Regions from separate parts of the Bradyrhizobium sp. SUTN9-2 genome, predicted to be linked through region 1. Evidence: predicted binding sites of a transcription regulator. Region 1 holds the regulator's gene; each other region holds the start of a gene.
The links. The regulator PhoB, encoded in region 1, activates phosphate uptake and scavenging genes when phosphate is short. The targets are predictions, from matches to a motif close to TGTCATNNANCTGTCAT.

Region 1 (6,243 bases):
TTCAAGAACGGCGGCAAGATGGCCGAGGAGCTCGACTACATTCCGATGCCGGACAGCGTCGTCCAGCAGATCGAGAAGACCTGGGCTGCCGAGATCAAGAGCTAAGGCGCTATATGTGTCCCGGACACGGTTCCGGGACGCTGCAAGATCTCCGCTCCGGATCGGCCTCCTGCCGCATCCGGAGCGCGCCACCAACAACAAGCGTACATAAAACGGGTATAGGGGATCGGCGTGGCTGAGATGGCTGTTGAGAGCAATGTGATTGATGCTGCCGGTCCATATGATCGCGCCAAGGCCTTGAGCGCGTTCAAGCTCGGCGACGTCACCTTCTACTGGATCACGCGGTTGTCCGCGATCTCGGTGCTGCTGATCCTCGGCGGCATCATCATCTCGCTGATCGTCGGCGCCTTACCGGCGATCCAGGAGTTCGGCATCTCCTTCCTGTGGACGCAGCGCTGGGCGCCCTCGGCCGATCCGCCGGTGCTCGGCGCGCTCGGGCCGATCTACGGCACGCTCGTCACCTCCTTCATCGCGATGCTGATCGCCATTCCCGTCGGTCTCGGCATTGCGATCTTCCTCACCGAGCTCTGCCCGCAATGGCTGCGCCGCCCGATCGGCATGGCGGTCGAGCTGCTCGCCGGCATCCCCTCGATCATCTACGGCATGTGGGGCTTCTTCGTGCTCGGCCCGTTCCTGGCCAACACCTTCCAGCCTTTCATGATCAGGGTGTTCGACGGCGTCCCCGTGCTGGGCGCGATCTTCGCAGGGCCCCCGTCCTATCTCAGCCTGTTCAACGCCGCGCTGATCCTCGCCATCATGGTGCTGCCCTTCATCACCTCGATTTCGGTCGACGTGTTCAAGACGGTGCCGCCGGTGCTGAAGGAAGCCGCCTACGGCGTCGGCTGCACCACCTGGGAGGTCGTCCGCAGCGTGGTGATCCCCTACACCCGCGTCGGCATCATCGGCGGCGTCATGCTGGCGCTGGGCCGGGCGCTCGGCGAGACCATGGCGGTGACCTTCATCATCGGCAACTCGTTTCGGATCTCCTCGTCGATCTTCGCGCCGGGCACGACGATTTCGGCGGCGATCGCCTCCGAATTTGCCGAGAGCGACGGCCTGCACCAGTCCGGCCTGATCCTGCTCGGCCTCCTGCTGTTCGTGCTGACGTTCTTCGTGCTCGCTGCCGCCCGTTTGATGCTGCTGCGCCTCGAAACCAAGGCCGGGAAGTGAAGTCATGAACCCGATCTATTCGCGCCGCCGCCGCTGGGACATCGTCATTCGCGGTCTCTGCATCGCAGCCGCCGCCTTCGGCGTCACCTGGCTCGCGCTGATCCTGGTCACGCTGCTCTACAACGGCCTGGCCGGGCTCAACCTCCAGGTCTTCACAGCTGACACGCCGCCGCCCGGATCGACCGAGGGCGGCCTGCGCAACGCCATCGTCGGCTCGTTGATCATGACCGTGATCGGCGTCGGCATCGGCGCGCCGCTCGGCCTGTTCGCCGGCACCTATCTCGCCGAGTACGGCCGCAACGACAAGCTGACCTCGGTGATCCGCTTCATCAACGACATTCTCCTGTCGGCACCCTCGATCATCATCGGCCTCTTCATCTATGGCGCGGTGGTGGTGCCGATGCGCGGCTTCTCGGCGATTGCGGGCGCGCTGGCGCTTGCCGTCATCGTGATCCCGGTCGTCGTGCGCACCACCGAAGACATGCTACTGCTGGTGCCGAATCCGTTGCGCGAAGCTGCCAGCGCGCTCGGCCTGCCGCGCTCGCTGGTGATCAAGCGTATCGCCTATCGTGCCGCGCGCTCCGGCCTCATCACCGGCGTGCTGCTGGCGACCGCCCGCGTCGCCGGCGAGACCGCGCCGCTGTTGTTCACGGCACTGTCGAACCAGTTCTTCAGCCTCGGCCTGAACAAGACGATGGCGAACCTGCCTGTCACCATCAACAACTTCGTGCAGAGCCCCTACGAGTATTGGAAGCAACTCGCCTGGAGCGGCGCGCTGTTGATCACCCTGACCGTGCTTGCCCTTAACATTGGCGCGCGCATCCTTGGCGCCGAGAGGACTGCAAAATGAGTGAAATGTCTGTTTCCGTCAGCGCGCCGACCGTTCATCCCGGCTCGCAGCCCCTGCCCGAGGCGCCCGCCAAGGTCACGGCGCGCAACCTCAACTTCTACTACGGCGACCACCACGCGCTGAAGAACATCAACCTGGCGCTCGGCACCAACCGCGTCACGGCGTTCATCGGCCCGTCCGGCTGCGGCAAGTCCACCCTGCTGCGCATCTTCAACCGGATGTACGACCTCTATCCGGGCCAGCGCGCCGACGGTCAGCTGTTGCTCGACCATACCAACATCCTCGACCCCAAGCTCGACCTCAACCTGCTCCGCGCCCGGGTCGGCATGGTGTTCCAGAAGCCGACGCCGTTCCCGATGACGATCTACGAGAACATCGCCTTCGGCATTCGTCTCTATGAGAAGATCTCCAAGTCCGAGATGGACGACCGCGTCGAGAAGGCACTGCGCGGTGGCGCGCTGTGGAACGAGGTCAAGGACAAGCTCAATGCCTCCGGCCTGTCGCTCTCCGGCGGCCAGCAGCAGCGCCTCTGCATCGCCCGCACCGTCGCGGTGCGGCCCGAGGTGATCCTGTTTGACGAGCCCTGCTCGGCGCTCGACCCGATCTCGACCGCCAAGGTCGAGGAGCTGATCCAGGAATTGTCCGAGAACTACACGATCGCGATCGTCACCCACAACATGCAGCAGGCCGCGCGCGTTTCCGACAAGACCGCCTTCATGTATCTCGGCGAGTTGATCGAGTTCGACGACACCAGCAAGATCTTCACGTCGCCGAGCGATCGGCGCACGCAGGATTACATCACCGGCCGGTTCGGCTGAGGAGACGGAACATGGGTTCTGAACATACCGTAAAGGCTTTCGACAGCGACCTTCAGGAGCTCACCCGCCTGGTCGCCGAGATGGGCGGCATCGCCGAGCGCATGATCGTCGATTCCGTCGACGCGCTGATCCGCCGCGACGTCGCGCTCGGCCAGCGCGTCGTCGCCACCGACGTCGAGCTCGACGCGCTGCAGAAGCGCATCGAGGAGCGCGCCGTGCTCACCATCGCCCGCCGCCAGCCGATGGCCGTCGACCTGCGCGAGATCGTCGGCGCGATGCGCGTTGCGACCGATCTCGAGCGCATCGGCGATCTCGCCAAGAATATGGGCAAGCGCGTCGCGGCGCTGGAGACGGATTTCCATCCGCTCAAGCTGTTCCGCGGCCTGGAGCACATGACCGACCTCGTGCAGCAGCAGGTCAAGTCGGTACTGGACGCCTATGCCGCGCACGACCTGCCGGCGGCGATGGCGGTGTGGAAGGGCGACGAAGAAGTCGACGCCATCTGCACCTCGCTGTTCCGCGAGCTCCTCACCTACATGATGGAGGATCCGCGCAACATCTCGTTCTGCATCCACCTGATGTTCTGTGCCAAGAACATCGAGCGGATCGGCGACCACGCCACCAACATCGCCGAGACCGTGTTCTACATGATCGAGGGCCAGGCGATCACCGACAAGCGGCCGAAGGGCGACATGACGACCTTCGCCACGACGGTGCCGAACACCTGACGACTTAAGGAGCTACGACCACATGGGCGCACGCATTATGGTGGTTGAGGACGAGGAAGCTCTCACCGAGCTTCTTCGCTACAACCTCGAAGGCGACGGCTATGACGTCGAGACGGTGATGCGCGGCGATGACGCCGACACCCGCCTCAAGGAGCACATTCCCGATCTGATCGTGCTCGACTGGATGCTGCCGGGCCTGTCAGGCATCGAGCTGTGCCGGCGGCTTCGGACCCGCCCCGAGACCAAGCAGCTGCCGATCATCATGCTCACCGCGCGCGGCGAGGAGAGCGAACGGGTGCGCGGGCTCGCGACCGGCGCGGATGATTATATCGTCAAGCCGTTCTCGGTGCCGGAACTGCTTGCGCGCGTGAAGGGCCTGCTCAGGCGTGCGAGTCCCGAGCGCCTCGCCACTGTGCTCGCCTATGGCGATATCGAGCTCGACCGCGACAAGCGCCGCGTGGCGCGCTCGGGCCGGCCGATCGATCTCGGTCCGACCGAATATCGCCTGCTGGAGTTCTTCCTGGAGCATCCCGGCCGCGTGTTCTCGCGCGAGCAGCTGCTCGACAGCGTCTGGGGCCGCGACATCTACATCGACGAGCGCACCGTCGACGTCCATATCGGCCGCCTGCGCAAGCTGCTCAATCTTGGCCGCGAGCAGGACCCGATCCGCACCGTCCGCGGCGCCGGCTACGCGCTGGACGATCGCTTCGCGAAGGCTGAGCAGACGTAAGGCGCCAGCGACAGCTGGTTTGGCGAACTGCGGCGCCGATCTCGGCCGTCATCCCCGGGCGCGCGCAGCGTGAGCCCGGGATCTCAGCGCGAGCGCTTGCGCTCTTCGCGATCAGCCACAGGACGTGGTTTGGCGAAGACACGGAGTGACCATCTCGCGCAACGATTGCGCCCCGCGGTTACGGATCCCGCATTCGCGGGGATGACACCGAGCGATTGGGAGCCGTCATCGTGTGACGGCTGCAGTCTTGGCGATCAAGCTTGGCGATCAGGGAATTCCGCAAGCTCACCGCGTGCCCGGTTTCGGTGCTGCGCGACGGCGATCCGCTGCGGGCTGATAGGCCACGCGCGAATGCTGGGCACAATAGGGCAGGCCGGAGAGCGCCTTGCCGCCGCAGAAGAAGAAATCCGGGCTCGAGGGATCGCCGACCGGCCAGTGGCAGGTCGCCTCGTTCAATTCCAGCAGCGACAGCCGCTGGCTCATCGGCACCACGTTGTCGTAGGTAACCGGCTCGGCTTCCAACTCGACCTCGAAGGCCTGCGCCAACGCGGTGTTGCCGCGCGCGACGGGGCGGGTCACCCGCATCATATGCTGCGCGGGCCGTGCCTTGCGCGGCCGCGGCGCTGCCGATGAAGGGCTCTTGGCGCGGCCGGACAGGCCGAGCCGGTGCACCTTGCCGATCACGGCATTGCGGGTCACATTGCCGAGCTCCGCCGCGATCTGGCTGGCCGAAAGTCCGGCCTCCCAGAGCTTCTTCAGCTGCTCGACGCGATCATCGGACCAGGTCAAAACCGTCATTGCACCCTTTCCCTCGCTGCGCGCCTGCCATCCTGGGGCCTTCGCAGCGAATGCTTTAGCCTTGAAAAACCCGTGCCGTCAGAATCCCTTAAGGCTCGCCGGGCGCGCTCAAGACGCCCGAACGTTTACGCCGGTACATGAGGACTTCTGGGATCAGAACTGCTGCACGAGATGTCGTATCTGACAGTCCAAACGCTACAATATGGCGTGACTCCCGCGCAAGAGTCCGCCGACTCGCTTCCACATGTTCCGTGGTGAAAAACCCGCAAAATCGGCACCGCAAGACTACGGAATCAGCGTTTCGCGAGGCTTTCCGGGCGGCATTGACACCCGTCTTGCCAGGCATAAGATAGTGCCACGTGCCGCCCTTAAAAGGCGGCACGTTTCGTTTTCCGGGGCCGGTCGATGGTGCGTCGCGCAATGCATGCCTCACACCGTCCGCAACATTCAAGTGACGTCATGACTAACAGCGCAGCGCCGCATTTGCTCCCCGTTTTCGCCAGGGCCGACCTCGGTTTCGAGCGCGGCGAAGGCTGCTGGCTGATCGCGACCAACGGCGATCGCTATCTCGATTTCACCTCGGGTGTCGCGGTGAATGCGCTCGGCCATGTCCATCCCGCGCTGGTCAAGGCGTTGCAGGAGCAGGCGACCAAGCTCTGGCACATGTCGAACCTGTTCCAGAGCCCTGACGGCGAGAAGCTCGCAAGCCGCCTCTGCAATGAGAGCTTTGCGGACTTCGTGTTCTTCTGCAATTCCGGCGCCGAGGCGCTGGAAGGCGTGATCAAGCTGGTGCGCCACCATCACTTCTCCAAGGGGCATCCGGAGCGTTACCGCATGATCACCTTCGAGGGTGCCTTCCATGGCCGCACGCTGGCGACGCTCGCCGCCACCGGCTCTGCGAAATATCTCGAGGGCTTCGGTCCGCCGATGGACGGCTTCGATCAGGTGCCGCACGGCGACCTCGACGCCGTGAAGAAGGCGATTGGTCCGCACACCGCCGGCATTCTCATCGAGCCGATCCAGGGCGAGGGTGGCGTTCGTTCTGCACCTCACGCCTTCCTGAGGGCGCTGCGCGAACTCTGTAACGAG
Region 2 (6,243 bases), 6.6 Mb from region 1:
GTGAGCTTCCCCGACGGATATCGTGCGCACCAGATCAGGCTCGAGGGCGGCGACTGTTCGACGGACTCATTTTGCTACCCGTCGGTCTAGATGGCACGCAGGCGAGCCCGGCCCTTGGCTGGCTGTGGCTCGCGCTTGTTGCGAGCGGTCTCTACCACGGGGTCAATCCGGGAATGGGATGGCCGCTCGCCGTTTCGGCCGGGCTCATGGACAAGAGCCCCCTCGCGCTCTTCCGTGCATTGTGGGCTCTGGCGGCCGGGCACCTCCTGGCAACACTTCTCGTGCTGCTGCCGTTCGCCTTCCTGCTCGTACTGGCCGAATGGCAGCGTCCAATCCAGATCGTCGCGAGTCTTCTCGTCATCGGCTTTGGCGTCTACCGGCTGATCGACCGGCGTCATCCGCGCGCGCTGGCACGAATTCCGCCGACGCAATTGGTGCTCTGGTCATTTGCCGTCGCCATCGCTCACGGCGCTGCCCTGATGCTCGTGCCGATCTATCTCGGGCTCTGCCAGGCCTTCGAGCTCGATGCCGGCCATCAGGCGGCGGGCGCGCTGATGACGGCAAATCTCGGGATGGCGGTGCTGGTGTCGCTGGTGCACGTTGCCGCCATGGTCGGCGCCGGCGGATGTCTGGCGTGGCTGGTCTACCGCCATCTGGGACTGAGGTTCGTCTCGCGAAGCTGGTTCAACCTGGATGCAGTCTGGGCGATCAGCCTCGTTCTGGTTGGCGCGGTGGCGCTCGCTTTCAATCTTGCGACCTCGCGCTGAGGTCTACCGCACCAAAGCCCACTCGCCGATGATGCGAAACCGCGCCTTGGCATCATCCTGCTTGAACAGGGCAATGCGATCGATCGCGAGCGTCTCGATCCCCAGCGCCGCAAACCGTGTTCGCAGCATCTGAAGGATCGGCCCGCGCCGCTCCGCATCCAGCCGCCCCGTCAGCGTCATGTGGAAGCGGAATTCTTCCATCACGTAAGGATAGCCCCAGCGGTCGAGATAATCGCGCTGCCGCTCGCTGAGCTTCTCCGGCTTGCGCCGAGCGCGATCTTCCGCCGTCAGCGCGGCGCGAAACGGGTCGAACTCGCGAACGCAATCAGCGGCAAGTTGCTGGAGCGTTTCCATCGGCTCGGCCGGAATAACGGCAATGAAGCCGCTGATGGCATCGACCACTGGTCGGATCGCCGGGATCGGACGTGTCCTGCCCGCGAAGGCCGCGCAGGCGGCCAGCAGCTCGGCTTCGGTATTGCCAGGCGCCAGCGCCATCGGCGCCTTCAGCGTGGCGTGAAAGCCGTATTTGCGAGGATCGGCGCTGACCTCGCGCCAGTCGGGCGCGGCGTGCAGCGCCTGCTCTGGAAACGAAATCTCGCCGCCGCTGTAGGCGTCATAGCCGAGCAGCTCGGCGCCGAAGCGGGAGAGGGCGCTGTCGCGGCCTGCGGCATAATAGATCGCGTAGCGGGGGAAACCTGTCATTGCCTCAGCATAACCAATTTACGCCGCGACGACAGTCTCGCGCGGGGCCGCCACTGCGGTGAGCAGCCGCGTCGCGTCGGTGAGATGCACGAGCCTGCCGCCTGAGATCACCGCGATCAGCCGCGGCCGCAGCTTCACGTTGTCGTCGACGAGGAGAATGTCAGCGCGGCGTCCCTCCGCGAGCAGGCCGCGATCGGTGAGGCCGGTCGCGCGCGCCGGGCCGGCGGAGACCAGATCCCAGGCCTGAGCCAGAGGCACCACGCCATCGGCGGCCAGGCGGAACGCGGCGAGCAGCTGCGCGGGATAATAATAGTCAGACGCCAGCACCGAGCAGAGCCCCTTGGCGATCATGTCGGAGGCCCTGGTCCAGCCGGTGTGGCTGCCGCCGCGCACGACGTTCGGCGCGCCATAGACGATGGCATCGCCGTGGCTGGCCGCAGCCTGCGCCGTCTCCTCGTTGATCGGAAACTCCGCGATCAAGGCGCCGAGCTCGCGAAAGTCCCGGCGCATCGCCGGGCTCGAATCGTCGTGCGAGAGCATCCGCACCTCGGCCCCGCGGGCCGCGGCGGCCAGGCGTGACACCGAGGCGGGCACCTCGTCGGCGCGCGAGACCACGCGCTCGACCAGCCGGTCGAATTCTTCGCTCGACAGACCGGTGCGCTCCACCATGCGGTTGCGCTTGCGTGGGTTGGAGATGTCGGCAACGACGCCGTCCATATGATCGTTGAAGGCGAACAGGTCGACGCGGCCCTCGCTGAGCCACTCCGCGATCTCCGCTTCGGCATCGAGATTGAAGGTCTCGTGCCGCAGGTGGAAGCGGGTGTCGGCAGCGAACTGCGGACGCTGCCGCTCGATCGCCTCCATCAGGCCGCGCGCATTGTCGGCGCTTCGCAGGCCCGGCTCCCACGAGCAGGTCGTGGCGTGAAACACGGTGGTGATGCCGTTGCTGATCGCCTGGCGGTCGCTGTCGGCGAGCGCGACGTCGATCGGAAAGTCGACGCCGGCGCGCGGCATCATCTGCCGCTCGAAGGCATCGCCATGCAGATCGACGATGCCGGGCAGCACCAGCAGGTCACGGGCATCCAGTGCCAGCCGCGCCCGGCCGCGAGAAGCATCGACCTCTGCAATGTCTGTTCCGGAGACGAGAAGGGAGGTTTCGACGAGCTCGGCGCCGATCAGGGCCCGGCCGCCTTCGATGAATATGTCTGTCACGCGACCGCGCTTCGTTTGCTGGCAGGAGAATTGGCGAGTGAGCTCGCTTTTGCTTCGTATGCCGAGAGGAAATCTTCAATCCCGAGCTTGCGGAAATTGGGCAGCGCCTCGCGCAACTTGTCGTGATCCCAGTCCCACCAGGCAAGCCTAGCGAGCCGTCCGGCGATCTCCTCCGAGAACCGCCGCCGCACGATGCGGGCCGGATTGCCGGCGACGATGCTGTAGGCCGGCACGTCCTTGGTGACGATCGCGCCGGCGGCGATCACCGCGCCGGTGCCGATGTTGCGGCCCGGCAGCACGATCGCGCCATGGCCGATCCAGACGTCATGGCCGATATGAACGTGATGCCGGCGGCGCCAGTCGAAGAACTCGAGATCGTCGCTCTCACGTTCGAAATAGGCGCTGGATCGGTAAGTGAAATGCGCCTGAGTGGCGCGATGCATCGGGTGGTTGCCGGGATTGATGCGGGTCATCGCCGCGATCGAGCAGAACTTTCCGATGGTGGCGTAGGTGATCTGCGCATCGTTCACGACATAGGAATAATCGCCCATCGCCACTTCATGCAGGATCGTGCGCGCGCCGACTTCGGTGTAGGCGCCGAGCCTGGTCTCATGCAGCTTGGCCGAGGGATCGACGGTCGGCTGAACCGAAAGAGCTTTGGCGGCCATGTTGCATCCGAAGTGCGAGGGCGGGCGTCTCTCTTCGAGCGGCCGGATGACGATGTCATGACAGCGAGATGACAGGGGATGATGTGCGTAGGATGGCCGCACTGCAGCAGCGCTGTCACACAAGTGTTAAGCACGAGGGTTAGCGGTTGGCTCCAGCTACTCTGGAGCTCCTGTATGCTGGTGGTTGAAGGCCTGACGTGTCGCTTCGGCGCGAAAGCCGCGGTGGACGATGCTTCGTTTCAAGTTTCCCCCGGCGGCTTCGTCGGGGTGATCGGGCGATCCGGCGCCGGCAAGTCGACATTGCTGCGGTCCATCAACCGCCTCACCGAGCCCTCCGAAGGCCGCATCCTGTTCGAAGGCGTCGACGTCACCGCGCTGCGCGGCAAGGAGCTGCGGCAGTGGCGTGCGCGGTCGGCGATGATTTTTCAGCAGTTCAACCTCGTCGGCCGGCTCGACGTCCTCACCAATGTGCTGATGGGGCGGCTGTCGACGGTGCCGACATGGCGGTCGCTGCTGCAGCTTTGGCCCGAAGAAGACAAGGCCATCGCGATGTCGGCGCTCGAGCAGTTCGACATGGCTGCCATCGCGGCCCAGCGCGCCGACCAGCTCTCGGGCGGTCAGCAGCAGCGCGTGGCGATCGCGCGGGCGCTGGTTCAGCAGCCCGACATTATCCTTGCCGACGAGCCGATCGCCTCGCTCGATCCCCGCAACACCAAGATCGTGATGGATGCGCTTCTGCGCATCAACAAGCATTTCGGTATCACCGTGCTCTGCAACCTGCATTCGCTCGATCTCGCCCGCAGCTATTGCGACCGCCTGATCGGGATGGCCGCGGGGCGGGTGGTGTTCGACGGCGCGCCGGCGGCCTTGACCGATCATATCGCGCGCGAGCTGTACGATCTCGAGGCGAATGAAGTCATGGATGTTGCGCCCGCGGATGCATCGGTCGGCACGGCAGTTCCTGCCCTCCGCACGGTTGCCGTGGCCTGATCGCTGCTTCTTTAAATCGAGCCTGGTCGTAGAGCCGGAACTCGACAGTTTCATAACCTTGAAATGGGAGACGTCATGATAGACCGTCGTACGATCGTTGCCGCTGCGGCGGCCCTGGCATTTTCAGTTTCAGCCGCTGCGGCGCAGGACTGGAAGGCAAAATATCCTGAGTTGATCTTCGCAAAAGTCCCCGACGAGAATGCCTCCGGCACCACCAACCGCTGGACGCCTCTGACGGAGTACCTGTCCCGCGAGCTTGGAACCAAGGTCACGCTGCGCATCGCCAACGACTACGCCGCGGTGATCGAAGGTCAGCGTGCAGGAAACATTCACATTGCGATGTACGGCCCGGCGTCCTACGCGCGTGCCTACATCATTGGCGCGAAGGTCGAACCGTTCGCGATCGAGGTGAACGGCGACGGCACCAAAGGCTATTACTCGGTTCTCTATGTCAAAAGCGATTCGAGCTACAAGGACATTAAGGACCTGCAAGGCAAGAACCTCTGCCTCGTCGATCCCAATTCGACTTCCGGCAACAACGTGCCGCGTTTCGCGATGAACAAGATGGGCATCGACCCGGAAAAGTTCTTCGCCAAGGTGGTCTATTCGGGGAGCCATGAAAACGCGGTGATCGGGCTTTCCCAGGGCACCTGCGACGCGGCGTTCAACTGGTGGAACGACGAGAAGGAATCGAACCTGCTCCGGATGGAACGGAAGGGCATGGCGAAGGCCGCGGATTTCAAGATCATCATGAAGTCCGAGCAGATCGTGAACTCGCCGATGGCCTATCTCAGCAGCCTGCCTGACGACCTCAAGGCGGCGATCAAGAAAGCAGTGCTGGAAATTGCGGTGAAGGACAAGGCGGCTTTCGACAAGATTTACGAGGGGAAGCAATTGCCCTACGTCGAGGTCGACCACAAGGCGTATGACGCCGTGATCGAACTGACCAAGTTTGTCGACAGCATTCGCAAGCAGAAATCCTGAGGGAAACGAAGGGTTGGACAAGTCGGGCAGATCGCAAGATCTGCCCGTCGGCTCTCGCCAACATCCCATGCGAACAGCAGTTCCCGAATTTCCGGAAGCCAGGCTGCGTGAGCTTGCCGATCGCTATGCGGCTGCAATTGCCGCCAAGCGCCGGCGCGTATGGCTCGGTGCCGCCGTCCTGATCGCCGTTGCCATTGCCGCGGGCTGGATGGGCGAGGTCAGTCTCGGAAATTTTGTCGAGAACTTCTGGCGCTTCCCGGCCTATTTCGTCAGCATCGCACCCAAATTTTCGTTCGCGACCGCATGGAGCGATTTGGCGGACTGGCTGTGGGGATTGCCGCGCTGGGCACGGCTTCTCGGGGATACGTTGCTGATCGCCTATATGGGCACCCTCTCGGGTGCGCTGTGCGGTTTCGCACTTTGCTTCCTCGCCTCGGCCAATCTCGTGAAATCAGGAACGACTGTTTTCGTCACCCGGCGCGCTCTGGAGTTTTTCAGGACCGTGCCGGAGATCGTGTTTGCCCTGATCTTCGTGCTAGCCTTTGGTCTCGGGCCGCTGCCGGGCGTTCTGGCGATTGCAATCCATACCGCCGGAGCGTTGGGCAAGCAATTCGCCGAGGTTGTCGAGAACATCGACAGCAAGCCGGTCGAAGGGGTGGCGGCAAGCGGGGGCAGCTGGGTTCAGGTCGTTCGGTTCGGCGCGTTGCCTCAGGTCCTCTCGAACTTCGTGAGCTATGCCTTGCTCAGGTTCGAGATCAACGTGCGGGGCGCCGCCGTGATGGGCTTCGTCGGCGCCGGCGGGATCGGTCAGGATCTGATCGAGGCGGTTCGCAAGTTCTACTTCACCGACGTCAGCGCCATCCTGCTGCTCATCGTCCTTACCGTCATGTTGATCGACTTCCTGACGGAACGGTTGCGAC
Region 3 (6,243 bases), 730 kb from region 1:
GGGCCTGATCGGCATCGTTCTCGCCAGCCTGGTGAACCTGTTCCTGGCCAGCTCGATGCTGCAGTTCATCGTGTCGGTGGTCGGCGTGCTGGTGTTCTCGGGCCTGACCGCCTGGGATACCCAGCGGCTGAAGAACGACTACATCTACGGCTATGCCTCGGCCGGCGGTGACGTCGCAGAGCGTTCGGCCATCACCGGCGCACTGTCGCTGTACCTGAACTTCATCAACCTGTTCACGCTGCTGCTGCAGCTCCTCGGCCAGCGCGAGTAAGCTCTGAGACGAGAGAACGGACACGAACCCCGGCCGAAAGGCCGGGGTTTTTGTTTTGAGGGTACGGCCTCTCCCCGTCATTGCGGAGGAGCTCGCGAAAAAATTGCGCAGCAATTTTGCGCCGATTCGACGACGCAATCCAGAGCCCCTCCGCAGATGCATTTCTGGATTGCTTCGCTGCGCTCGCAATGACGGGTGTGGAGGCAGCGCAGCCTCTTCCGGCCCCTCAGGGAACGCTCTATCCTTCCCCCATGTCCGCACCCGATATCAGGCCCACCACCGAGGCCGACCTCCCCGCCGTCACCGCCATCTACCAGCAGGCCGTCCGCGAGGGCACGGCGACGTTCGAGCTGGAGCCGCCCGACCTCTCGGAAATGACGCGCCGCTATCGCGCGCTGATCGACGGCGGCTATCCCTATTTCGTCGCCATGCTGGACGGCCGCGTGGCCGGCTATGCCTATGCCGGCGCCTACCGGCCGCGGCCCGCCTATCGCTTCACGGTGGAGAACTCGATCTATCTCGATCCGTCCTTCCACCGCCGCGGCGTCGGCTCAATGCTGCTGGAACGGCTGATCGTCGAATGCGAAGCGCGCGGCTTTCGCCAGATGATCGCTGTCATCGGCGATTCCGCCAATGCCGGGTCGATCGGCGTGCACACAAGGTGCGGCTTCAAGATGATCGGCACGCATCCCAGTGTCGGGCTGAAATTCGGCCGCTGGCTGGACACCGTGATGATGCAGCGCGACCTCGGCGAGGGCGCAAGCACGGTGCCGGGGAAGTAGTTCATCCGTCATTCCGGGGCGATGCACAGCATCGAACCCGGAATCCATTGAACGGCAGGGGCGGTGGAGGGAGGGATGGGTTCCGGGCTAGCGACTTCGTCGCGCCCCGGAATGACGATCGATGGTTCGGCTAAACCACCGCCAGTTTGCGATCGATCACCAGCAGCACCCGCTCGAGCTCGTGGCCACGACGCAGGATCAGGCCGGTCGCCGAGATCACGCTGTACATGCCCTGCTTGCGCGCCAGGCGCGGGTCCTTCTCGATGCGATAGATCGGCACTTCCGAGGCGCGGCGATAGACCGAGAACACGGCGCGGTCCTTCAGGAAGTCGATGGCATAGTCGCGCCATTCGCCGTCGGCGACCATGCGGCCGTAGAGATTGAGAATCCGGTGCAGCTCGAGCCGGTTGAACGTCACCCGGTTCGGCTGCGCATGCGCCGCGGCAGGACGCGCCGCCGCGCGCTGCTCGCTCGGATCGGCATCCTCCGACGTCAGACTCATGGGAAGCGCCTCCTCATCGCACGGCTACCCGCGTCCGCCAAGATCGTCCCGGAACCGCGTTCGTGACAATTGCATGATTGCGCCAACCGTTCCGCATCGCAAGGGGCTCGACCCATCGAATCGGCGTCGCATCAGGACACACGCAAGGGTGGAACTCCGTCGCGGCAAACCGTCACGGGATCGTTAGCAGGAATCATAGTATCGCCGCTTTTCCGCCAACCGCCTGCCGCCCTGCACTGCGAAAAGGGTGACGTGCGTTGACCCGGTCCTTTCGGTTCCGGATTCCTCAGCCCCCAGCCCCCCGGGGTCGAATAGGATCGGGTCTGTACGCACGACAAGGAGGGCCAACGCAAGTTGGTCCTTTTTTGTTTGTGCCGAGATGTTTCCGGTCTGCCGTCATTCCGGGGCGCGCGAAGCGCGAGCCCGGAATCCATTTACCATCACACAAGCTGAGAAATGGATTCCGGGTTCGCGCCAAGAGGCGCGCCCCGGAATGACGAGCATCAATTGCTGAGACGTTCTGCCGGCTTCAATGCAGCGACGTGTAGGCCGCACCCAGCATCGGGCCCGGCCTCTCGCGGCTGCCGTCCTGGACGTAGACCACCGCGCCGTCGACGCCGTCGCGCGTGAGGTTCTCGATCGGCACCGTCCAGCTCTCCGGACGGCCGGTCCAGTCGCCGACCTTGAGCAGGCTGCGCACCACGTTGTGATAGGTGACCTGCTGCCCCTTGTTCTCGCCGCGGGTGATCGCGATCGGCACCGACTTCGCGATCGAGCAGATCCAGACCTCGCCGCGCGAGACCGTGGGCTCCTTGCTTGCGGCGACCGACACGTTGATCTGCTTGCCCGAGAGCGACATCGTCACCGGCACGCTCATCACGCCAGTGCCCTTGTCGGTCTTGCCGATCGCGTTCTCGATGCCGGTGCGATCGCTGCCGATGACATGGGTGGAGCCGTTGACCACGACCTGCGGCGTGTAGACCTCGCGGTCGCCGCGCATGCGCGAATAGGCACGCTGCCGTGCAGAGAAGCGCGAATCCGCCAGCGTGTCCTTCCAGCCGAGATAGTCCCAATAATCGATCGGCATGCTCAGCGCGATGACGGAGGGGTCCTTGGAGAGATCGCCGATGATCTGGTCGGCGGGCGGGCAGGAGGAGCAGCCCTGCGAGGTGAACAATTCGACGACGGCGCGGGGTTCAGCTTCGGCAGGACGAATGACGGCGATGATCGCACATATGCCGAGAGCTCCCGACCAGAGGGCGCCGGACCAACGTGGAATCAGATGGGAAGCCGTCATTGTCGTCATGTCGAACGCCGCACACCGTTGCTCTCAGGGGGAAATCTTATCGCCGGATGGTCACCGTAGTCTTACGGGGCGCGGTACATTCATCCATCCGGGCCACCGTCCAAAGGGAGGTTTTCCGCCGGGCGGGCCCATCTGAAGCGTACCGCAAACGCGCGAAGGCGGCCTTTGATAGGCCGCCTTCGTTAAGGCTTCTACTCACTTCGCAGTGAGCCATCATTCACAAATCCGCGTTTACGCCGCGAGCTTGCGCAGCACGTAGTGCAGGATGCCGCCGTTGCGGTAGTAGTCGAGCTCGTCCAGCGTATCGATGCGGCAGAGCAGCGAAACGCGCTGCAGCGAACCGTCGCCGGAGACGATCTCCGCGGTCAGCTTCTGGCGCGGCTTGAGGTCGCCGACGAGGCCGCGGATGGTCACCTTCTCGTCGCCCTTCAGCCCAAGCGACTGCCAGGAGGTGCCTTCCTCGAAGGTCAGCGGCAGCACGCCCATGCCGACCAGGTTGGAGCGGTGGATGCGCTCGAAGCTCTGGCAGATCACGGCGCGCACGCCGAGCAGGCGCGTGCCCTTGGCGGCCCAGTCGCGCGAGGAGCCGTTGCCATACTCGGCACCGGCGAACACCACCAGCGGCACCTTCTCTTCCTGGTACTTCATCGCGGCGTCGTAGATCGACATCTGCTCGCCGTCGGGCCAGTGCTTGGTCAGGCCGCCCTCGGGGATGTTTCCGTCCGCGCCCTTCAGCATGAAGTTCTTGATGCGGATGTTGGCGAAGGTGCCGCGCATCATCACTTCATGGTTGCCGCGACGCGTGCCGTACTGGTTGAAGTCGGCCGGACGCACCTGGTGCTCGCTGAGATATTTGCCGGCGGGCGAGGTGAGCTTGATCGAGCCGGCCGGCGAGATGTGGTCGGTGGTGATCTTGTCGCCGAACATGGCGAGGATGCGCGCCTCGACGATGTCGGTGACCGGCTCCGGCTCCTTCTTCATGCCTTCGAAGTAGGGCGGGTTCTGCACATAGGTCGAAGACATGTTCCAGCGATACGTCTCACTCTCGACTGTCTTGATCTTGCGCCAGTTGGTGTCGCCCTTGAACACGTCGGCATACTTCTTCTTGAAGATCGACGCGGTCACGAACTTCTTCATGAAGGCGTTGATCTCCTTGGTCGTCGGCCAGATGTCCTTCAGGTACACCGGCTTGCCGTCCTTGCCCTCGCCGAGCGGCTCGGTGGCGAGGTTCTTGGTGACGCTGCCCGCGAGCGCGTAGGCGACCACCAGCGGCGGCGAGGCCAGGTAGTTCGCCTGCACATCCGGCGAAACGCGGCCTTCGAAGTTGCGGTTGCCGGAGAGCACGGCGGCCGCGACGACGCCGTTGTCGTTGATCGACTTCGAGATCTCCTCAGGCAGCGGACCGGAATTGCCGATGCAGGTGGTGCAGCCGAAGCCGACCAGGTTGAATCCGACTTTGTCGAGATCGGGCTGCAGACCGGAATTGGCGAGATATTCCGCGACCACCTGGCTGCCCGGGGCGAGCGAGGTCTTCACCCACGGCTTGGCCTTGAGGCCCTTCGCAGCCGCATTGCGCGCGAGCAGGCCGGCGCCGATGAGGACGCTCGGGTTCGAGGTGTTGGTGCAGGAGGTGATCGCGGCGATCACGACGTCGCCATGGCCGATGTCGAAGTTCTTGCCGTCGACGGGGAAGCGCTTGGCCGGCTCCTCGGCCTTCTTGTACTCGCTGGCGAGCGCGAGCGAGAAGCCGTCCGCGACGGTGGGCAGCGCGATGCGGCCTTCGGGGCGCTTCGGGCCGGCCATCGACGGCACGACGTCGCCGAGGTCGAGGGTCAGCGTTTCCGTGAACACGGGGTCGGGCGACTTGGCCGTGCGGAACAGGCCCTGCGCCTTGGCATAGGCCTGCACCAGCGCGACGCGGGCCGAGGCACGGCCGGAGGTCTTGAGATAATCGAGCGCGGCGGCATCGACCGGGAAGAAGCCGCAGGTCGCGCCGTATTCGGGCGCCATGTTGGCGATCGTCGCCTTGTCGGCGACCGAGAGGTGGTCGAGGCCGGGGCCAAAGAACTCGACGAACTTGCCGACCACGCCGAGCTTGCGCAGCATCTGCGTCACGGTGAGCACGAGGTCGGTCGCGGTGACGCCTTCCTTCAGCGCGCCCTTCAGCTTGAAGCCGACGACGTTGGGCAGCAGCATCGACAGCGGCTGGCCGAGCATGCAGGCTTCCGCCTCGATGCCGCCGACGCCCCAGCCGAGCACGGCAAGGCCGTTGACCATGGTGGTGTGCGAATCGGTGCCGACCAGCGAATCGGGATAGGCCACCTCGAAGGTGCCGGTCTTCTTGCCGACGGTCATCTTCTCCTTCTTGGTCCAGACCGTCTGGGCCAGATATTCGAGATTGACCTGGTGGCAGATGCCGGTGCCGGGCGGCACGACGGAGAAGTTCGAGAACGCCTTCTGGCCCCACTTCAGGAACTCGTAGCGCTCCTGGTTCTGCTTGTATTCCTCGGTGACGTTCTTGCCGAAAGCCTTGTTGTCGCCGAAGAAGTTCACGATCACGGAATGGTCAATGACGAGATCGACGGGCACCAAGGGGTTGATCTTCTCAGGCTCGCCACCGAGCTTCTGCATCGCGTTGCGCATCGCGGCGAGGTCGACCACCGCGGGCACGCCGGTGAAGTCCTGCATCAGCACCCGCGCCGGCCGGAAGGCGATCTCATGCTCCAGCGACTTCTTGCGCAGCCATTTCGACACCGCGACGATGTCTTCCTTCTTGACCGAGCGGCCATCCTCGTTGCGCAGCAAATTCTCGAGCAGGACCTTCATCGAGTAGGGAAGTTTCGAAATTCCCTTCAGACCATTCTTCTCGGCGGTGGGCAGGCTGTAATAGACATAGGTCTTGGCGCCGACCTTGAGAGTCTTTTTGCATTTGAAGCTGTCGAGCGAGGTCATGTAGGAGATCCCAATTGCTAGTTATACCCGGCAGGGTATTTTAACACCGTCAGCGTATCAGGCTGGGCCGCTTGCAGGGGCAGGTTGAGTTGCTGCATCAAGTAGTTCCGGGCTTATAGAAGCTTTCTAACCGCGCCGCCACAGCCACTATCGTGCCGCAGCAATTCGCGAGCCAAAAATTCCCATGCGCTACCCCAAGATTTCCTGAGGCCCGGCTGTGAGCGGACTGAACCAAGGCGACATGCGGCTGTCAGGTCACGGGCTGAGATGCGTGCGGGGCGGGCGCGAGGTGTTCGCCGGGCTCGATTTCGCGGCCGGGTCGGGCGAGGCCGTGGCTGTGGTCGGCCGCAACGGATCGGGCAAGACCTCGCTGCTGCGGCTGATCGCGGGCCTGCTCGTTCCGGCCGGCGGGACGATCGCGCTGGAGGGG

Region 2: phnC (phosphonate ABC transporter ATP-binding protein) is a predicted target of PhoB. The motif match lies at 3,407-3,423, and genes of this name have one in related genera.
Region 3: XF30_RS02485 (DUF2794 domain-containing protein) is a predicted target of PhoB. The motif match lies at 1,618-1,634, and genes of this name have one in related genera.

Annotation. Positions count from the first base shown of each region.
Region 1 is NZ_LAXE01000001.1:1,262,569-1,268,811, forward strand. Features, by position in the region: gene pstS (phosphate ABC transporter substrate-binding protein PstS) at 1-105, shown strand, start outside; gene pstC (phosphate ABC transporter permease subunit PstC) at 241-1,230, shown strand; gene pstA (phosphate ABC transporter permease PstA) at 1,235-2,080, shown strand; gene pstB (phosphate ABC transporter ATP-binding protein PstB) at 2,077-2,898, shown strand; gene phoU (phosphate signaling complex protein PhoU) at 2,910-3,626, shown strand; gene phoB (phosphate regulon transcriptional regulator PhoB) at 3,649-4,356, shown strand; gene XF30_RS05920 (GcrA family cell cycle regulator) at 4,642-5,154, opposite strand; gene XF30_RS05925 (aspartate aminotransferase family protein) at 5,614-6,243, shown strand, end outside.
Region 2 is NZ_LAXE01000001.1:7,871,242-7,877,484, reverse strand. Features, by position in the region: gene XF30_RS36625 (selenium-binding protein SBP56-related protein) at 1-90, shown strand, start outside; gene XF30_RS36620 (hypothetical protein) at 174-767, shown strand; gene XF30_RS36615 (DUF1045 domain-containing protein) at 771-1,469, opposite strand; gene XF30_RS36610 (alpha-D-ribose 1-methylphosphonate 5-triphosphate diphosphatase) at 1,488-2,681, opposite strand; gene XF30_RS36605 (LbetaH domain-containing protein) at 2,678-3,349, opposite strand; gene phnC (phosphonate ABC transporter ATP-binding protein) at 3,524-4,339, shown strand; gene phnD (phosphonate ABC transporter substrate-binding protein) at 4,415-5,323, shown strand; gene phnE (phosphonate ABC transporter, permease protein PhnE) at 5,391-6,243, shown strand, end outside.
Region 3 is NZ_LAXE01000001.1:534,652-540,894, forward strand. Features, by position in the region: gene XF30_RS02475 (Bax inhibitor-1/YccA family protein) at 1-271, shown strand, start outside; gene XF30_RS02480 (GNAT family N-acetyltransferase) at 523-1,053, shown strand; gene XF30_RS02485 (DUF2794 domain-containing protein) at 1,184-1,555, opposite strand; gene XF30_RS02490 (DUF1223 domain-containing protein) at 2,085-2,861, opposite strand; gene acnA (aconitate hydratase AcnA) at 3,093-5,813, opposite strand; gene ccmA (heme ABC exporter ATP-binding protein CcmA) at 6,055-6,243, shown strand, end outside.